2 regions of the Desulfosporosinus sp. Tol-M2 genome follow, and region 2 is predicted to be linked to the other one. Evidence: predicted binding sites of a transcription regulator. Region 2 holds the regulator's gene; the other holds the start of a gene.
What was found. Region 2 encodes CtsR, which represses protease genes until heat stress. Its sites were predicted from a motif close to AAGGTCAANNAAGGTCAAAT; they were not measured.
Positions count from the first base shown of each region.

Region 1: a site for CtsR is predicted at 2,035-2,054, ahead of AC6I5A_RS08090 (DnaJ C-terminal domain-containing protein). Genes of this name have one in related genera too.

Region 1 covers NZ_JCAIJG010000111.1:161-3,582, reverse strand. The annotation lists gene AC6I5A_RS08100 (hypothetical protein) at 1-347, shown strand, start outside; gene AC6I5A_RS08095 (hypothetical protein) at 657-1,922, shown strand; gene AC6I5A_RS08090 (DnaJ C-terminal domain-containing protein) at 2,180-3,169, shown strand; partial or broken gene AC6I5A_RS08085 (Clp protease N-terminal domain-containing protein) at 3,218-3,422, shown strand, end outside.
Region 2 covers NZ_JCAIJG010000074.1:23,759-27,180, reverse strand. The annotation lists gene AC6I5A_RS05755 (ATP-dependent Clp protease ATP-binding subunit) at 1-1,138, opposite strand, end outside; gene AC6I5A_RS05750 (CtsR family transcriptional regulator) at 1,262-1,732, opposite strand; gene AC6I5A_RS05745 (hypothetical protein) at 2,130-2,426, opposite strand; gene AC6I5A_RS05740 (universal stress protein) at 2,611-3,039, opposite strand; gene AC6I5A_RS05735 (M24 family metallopeptidase) at 3,140-3,422, opposite strand, start outside.

The DNA of each region.
Region 1 (3,422 bases), on a different contig from region 2:
GCTTTATTAAGGCTTATGACGAGAAAACCAGGATGTTAACTATTGACGAGGTAGAATGGGTGATACAGGGAGATACAAAAAGAGTAAAGGCGTTAGGATTAGATGCTGATTTGGATTTTCCCAATGGCTATTATATTTACAATGAATCGGATCAACAAACTAGTTTAAAGGTTGCTGAGGATGTTCAGGTAGATTTAGTCAATTGGCATGATTTAGCGAATCCATCTTTAACAAATGTAAATGGACTTGCTGAACGTATGGCTGAATACCCTGATCGAGATCCATTATGCCATTTGGCCCTTAAAGATGGTGTTATTGTTGGGATATTGGAACAATATAGACCTTAAGCTTGATTAGTATGTAGAATATTCCTATGTTGTCAGGGGGATGATGTTGTCCGGGATTAGGGGCAGGCGATGGCTACTAGCTAGAGAAAAAACTTTAGATCTCTAAGGACCATGTAATGTTGACTGGGTAATAGGTAATAACAATATAGATTATTGGTTCAAAATAATAATAAAATACTTCTATAAAATATTATCATTTTGCAGTAATGTTCGGAAGAAGAACTTCTTGAAACTAGACTTCGGCAGTATTCGTAACGTTAGACGACAGCGAATGAGTTGTATTCTTGAGTGGATATGAGGTGGCTAATCGTGAAAAAGACCGGTATAGATTATTGGAGAATGATAATCCTGGTATTGACGATTGCTTATTTTCTTGGCTTATCAGTGTTGGCGGACCGGTTAAAACTTGGATTGGTATTAATCATTTGGTCGGGGGCAATGATTCCGGTGATGCTATTATATCGTTCGTGGTCGGTCCTGCTGGAAATGTCAATGTTACCGTTTATATGGCTTATCGCAGCGCCTTTCGAGCCCCACCTGGGACCTGCCTGGTATCTGCTGCTGGTTTCAACCGTAACAATCTCTGTAAGTCACCGGATAAATTCTCGTATTGCAACAGCTGGTTCGGTACTGTTTTCATTGACTTTGGGTTTATTATTGACCTTGAATCGACAAATTGGAATTGTTGGGTCTGTATTGTTAGTAACTATAGCGTTAGGGCTGGCATTTTACGGTTTAAAAACCATCAGGGGACAAGCTGCATACAAACTACCCAAGAATATTGATCTGATTTTGTGCTCATTCTCCGGTAACACAGGACACTATGCAAATGAATTTATAGAAAGTGCTCGCAAGAGTGGGGCGGAGGTTAAAGTACATAGATTTCATTATTACAAAGATTTTAATCCTATGTTAGAAGGCGATTCTTTAGTTATTGCCTTTCCGGTAAGCGGTTGGAAACCTCCTTGGCCTCTAACAGATTTCCTCATAAATAAACTAAAGACAGGCAATGGGAAACCGGCATTCATACTCTATACTGCTGCCGGAGGACCCGAGAATGCCGGGATTATAGCTTGGGTTTTACTTGCTTTAAAAGGGTACAAGGTTATCGGAAGAATCTGGAGTATATATCCCTTAAATGTCCCGACATTTCGTCTGGGCACTAAAAAGCTCTGGCAGTTAATCGATTCAGTAACCCCCTTGAGAAGTGACCTTATTTTTGTCCGGCATTCAGCAAAGGAATTTATCTTCGGAGATGGAGGAGGGCTTCCTTTTATTTTCTGGCCAACTCCGCTTGCGGTTATTGGTTTTCTTTTGGATAACAAGTGGATAAACACCATCATATATCGGACATATGTTTGGCGTAAGAGATGTACGGCATGTAACTTTTGTATTAAGTATTGCCCTGCTAATAGGTTTGTTTCCGTTAACGGCCTTCCGAAGGCAAAAGGAACATGTGCATTATGCCTTGGTTGCGTGAATCACTGCCCGAAAAATTCTATGCAAATGAGGTTATGGACAGAATATGGTCAACCATATAAATCACGTTGGCCTCAGTTTATAATCAAGCCATAGATAAAAGGGAGACTTTGTCGTGAGACGTGCGTTCCCATGCGCTCAATTTTTAAGGAAGTTTGTAACACTTAATCCCAATGGATAATATGAGGGGATGGACTGCCTAAAAAAAGTCTGACCATTATTGACCTTCGCGCTTAAAGGGGATATAATCTACTTATAAAGGAAAAAATACTCCAATATATCCCAAGCTAAACTTATAGCAGTAATATTAAAAATGAAATAGAAACAAGTACATGAGTATAGGAGGTGAGCAAATGGACTTTAAAGACTATTATGCCAGTCTTGGTGTTTCACCAGAGGCAGATGAAAAAACGATAAAAAAAGCTTATCAAAAGCTGGCAAAAAAATATCATCCTGATGTTAATCCGGGCGATAAAGCGGCTGAAGAAAAATTTAAGGAAGCTACGGAAGCCTATCAAGCAATCAGCGATCCCGAGAAACGACGCAAATATGATGAATTACGGCAGGACTATCAACAATGGCAGACCCGCGGCGGACGTGGAGATTACAATTGGGACCGTTGGCATTCTCAACCCGGGGGAGCGGGTGGCGGGAGCCAGACTTATACCATGTCCCCGGAAGAATTTGCGGAAATGTTCGGTGGCACCGGCAGATCGGGTGGCTTTGACGGTTTTGGAGGGGAAGGATTTTCGGATTTCTTCTCTGCCCTTTTTGGCGGGGGCGGTGGACAAGGCCGTGGGTTCAGCGGCGGCTCTTCTGTAAGGCGTGCTCGCGCCGGTCAGGACCTTGAGGTCGAAGTTCAAGTGACCCTTGAAGAATCTTATCATGGGACGACACGCCTCATCCAAACCGGGGAAAAGCAAATTGAAGCCAAAATCCCGAAAGGAGTACGTACCGGTTCTAAGGTGCGGCTTACCGGCCAAGGGGGTCCTGGGATTTCGGGCGGGCCGAACGGGAGTCTCTATTTAAACATCACAGTAAGTCCACATGCTCGCTTTGTTCGTGAGGGGGATGACTTGAAAGCCGATTTACCGATTGATTTCTACAAAGCCATTTTAGGGGGGGAGGTTAGGGTCCTGACTTTAGGCGGAGAAGTAATTCTCAAAATTCCAACCCTTTCGCAAAGTGGCAAGAAATTTCGCTTAAAAGGAAAAGGTATGCCAAATTTAGAAAATCCACATAAACAAGGGGATCTCTTTGTAGAATTAGCTATTGTCCTACCGGAAAACCTGAGTAAGCAAGAGATTTCGACTCTACGTGATCTGGCTGCTAAAAGAGGGTAACTTCATGACGCTGTTAACTTTACCTAACTTGAAAAGGAGTGAGTAATTATGTCTTTCGATACCAACCGATTTACCCAAAAATCTCAGGAAGCGATCGGCAATGCCCAAAATATGGCGGAACGCAACGGAAACAGTCAGGTTGAGCCTGAACATCTTTTGCTCGCTCTTTTAGAGCAAGGGGATGGCGTCGTTCCTCAAGTATTAAGTAAATTAAATATGGCAGTGGGCGTACTCATCAAAACTATCCGTCAAG
Region 2 (3,422 bases):
CCTCGATCGCCTCATCCGTGATCTTCACCAGGTGATGGGCTTCATAATGATCCCGTAAACCACGAAGAATCAAAATTGCTTCCCCTACAGTTGGCTCACCGACCGTGATGGGTTGGAAACGTCGTTCTAATGCCGAATCCTTCTCTATATACTTACGGTATTCATCTAATGTTGTCGCCCCAATGCATTGAAGCTCTCCCCTCGCCAGGGCAGGTTTTAGCATGTTTGCAGCATCGATAGCGCCTTCCGCAGCTCCTGCTCCTATCAAGGTATGCAATTCATCGATAAAGACAATAATGTTTCCATCCGCTCGGATCTCCTCCATGACTTTTTTTAAACGCTCTTCAAATTCGCCACGGTACTTGCTTCCGGCGACCATAGCCGAAAGATCTAAGGTAATAACACGTTTGTTAAGCAGTATTTCCGGTACCCTTTTACTAATAATTCCCTGCGCCAATCCTTCCGCTATGGCTGTTTTACCGACACCAGGCTCCCCGATTAGGGCAGGATTATTTTTAGTCCGGCGGCTAAGGACCTGAATGACTCGTTCTATCTCTTTTTCCCGCCCAATTACCGGATCAAGACGGCCTTCCCGAGCTTGCAAAGTAAGGTCACGCCCAAACTCATTGAGAGCCGGCGTATTCGCGGGTCCAATATTTTTAGAAGAAGGTATGGAATTAGACGTCGGTATGGTAGATTCTTCGAATTCTCCACCTAAAAGCTTAACCACTTGTTTCCAGACCTTTTCAGGACTCTCGTTAAGATTCGCTAGAATTCTGGCCGCGATCCCTTCTCCTTCCATAACTAACCCCAGAAGCAAATGTTCAGTTCCAATATAGTTAACATCTTGACGGTGTGTCTCTTCATTCGCCAACTCCAAAACTCTTTTAACCCGGGGGGTAAGCCCCACCTCTCCATTAAAGGGCTGACCTACCCCAGCAATTTGTTCAACTTGACTACGAATTTTTTCAAGATCCAAGCCCATCCCAATCAAGGCCTGAGCAGCAATTCCTTCGCCCTCTTGAATCAATCCAAGCAAGATGTGTTCAGTCCCCACAACTTGATGTCCCATCCGTTTAGCCTCATTATGGGCTATTGCTAAGACTTTCTCTGCACGCTCTGTATAACGTCCCTTCATGATTTCTTCATCCTTCCTATAATCGATGCTCGAGGTTCGAGGCGCGAGGGGTTTTTCCCGTTTTCTGAGATAAAAAAATAAATAATTGCCTCCCGATGTTGACAATGCATGTTAACTTCCCCATTATGATAAATCATCCCGACATAGAGTAGTCAAAATGGTCTTCATCAGGCGTGCTCGGAGCATGTCCCAATCCCTAAATTCTCCATTCAAATCATTTCCAGAAAGCACACTCTTTATCATCGCCGCTTCCCTTATCGTCACCAGTTCTTCCTCCACTAAACGATCCACCAGGCCGTTTGAGCGCTCACGGGAAAGCCGCTCCCCTATTAATTGCCGCATAACTTGTTGATACTGCCCTTCGAGGCCCAGCCCTAAACGGATAATTCGTATATACCCCCCGCCCCCCCGACGGCTCTCAACTAAGTAGCCCCTTTCCACTGTAAAACGAGTGTCCAGGACATAGTTAATCTGAGACGGAACGCAGGCAAACTCACCCGCAAGCTCGCTGCGCTGCAAAATAATATACCCTTCTGACGTTTGTTCTAATATTCGTTTTAAATATTCTTCTATTCGATCCGCAAGGTTTCCCATTGTTGAAGTTCTCCTTGTTTATTAATCTTCCTCAACTAATCTTCCAATCCTCGTCTTTGACCTTTCCTGACCTTCTAGGAATATCATACCCATTTTTATATATTTTTGCAAAGGATTTAGAAAAATATTTTGACTAATATAGGTACTGTGTGAAAACGCAGTCCCTCAAAAATAAAGTGGGAGAATTTATTGAATTTACATTAATTAAGCTATCCAATGGAAGACCAACTATAATTAAAGCCTACTCTTTAAAGAATCGTTTATTAGAGAGTCATTTTTCGCATGGAAGACCAACTATAATTAAAGCCTACTCTAATACAAAAAGTGGGGCTGTTTTCATAAGGAATTCACTTATGACACAGCCCCCTCCCAATTATTCTTTAAAAAGAATGATAATTTAAGTTATTATACAAATAACATAAAAAACCCAAGAAGATAATGTCAGAAGCCCAACACCTCCCAGTAACCAGATAACAGATTTTCCTTCAAGCCGTTTAGAAGGTTTATCTTTTTCCGGCGGATAATAGGCTGGATGCCCGGCTTGTTTAAAAGCCGATTGTTTTTCAAAAATATTCAGCTTTCGGATCTCCATTTTAGATGTAGTTACCTGAGATGCCACATCTGACCATAGCAACGAACCTTGAAGCATAAATTGAAGTTCTTCAGGACTCAGCTTAACATAAGTTTCTTTCATGGTGTGCCTCCATGTGTCGATTTATAACCAGGTTGGATTAGCTTAAATCTGCACATAATTCTCCGTGCTCAGCCAACTCTCTCTCCTAATTGATTCGCTGCCAACGAAAAAAATCCCTGCCACATGAGCAGGGACCTTTATCCTAAATGTCTACAAAATTCGTCTCGACATAATAAACTACACCCTACTTAATGATAAGTACAGGGCAACTCGCCCGCTGCAACACCCGTTGACTTACACTTCCAAGGACCGAACCTGCAATTGCTCCGTAACCATGGCTTCCCATGATCACCAGATCAATATTTTCTTTCTTGATCTGTTCTAAAATTATGGTCACCGGATGACCGGATTCCACCCTTCTGTGGATAACAACCTGCTCACTATCAATTCCAGTCAAAGTTGCATCTAAAGCCAGTTCGCCGTTTTGATCCAGTTGTTCTTGTGTTACGGTGATGCCATAAGAAATCGTATACCCCCAATAAGCCTGGGGCGTGTAGCTAACATGAAGAAGTACTACTTCCGCTTTAACAGATCGAGCCAGTTCTAATGCTGTCTTTAAGGCGCGACGCGAGCATTCTGAGACGTCTGTAGGGACGAGTATCTTTTTATACAAACTAAATCCCCCCATATATTGACACTAGTATTCCTGAGCTGACAAATGATGAAGTCAAAGGATATACTCAGCGTCAAATCTTCTTTTGAGACTATAGTTACTAGAGAATGATTAATTCCCGTGGACTCGTCGATATATACTTTGCACCCACTTCGTCTACGATGACTACCGTATCTTCGATCCCAACAGCTCCAACACCCGGGAAAACAAATTTCGGTTCGATTGCTACCACCATTCCAGGTTTTAACACTTCTTTAGATCCCTTGCTAATAGTTGGAAGTTCGTCGAGGTCCAATCCTACCCCGTGTCCGACAAAACGAACACGGCTTGTCCCATAACCCATAAAGTTTTTCTCATAAGGGGTATTCTCACGAACCCAAGTT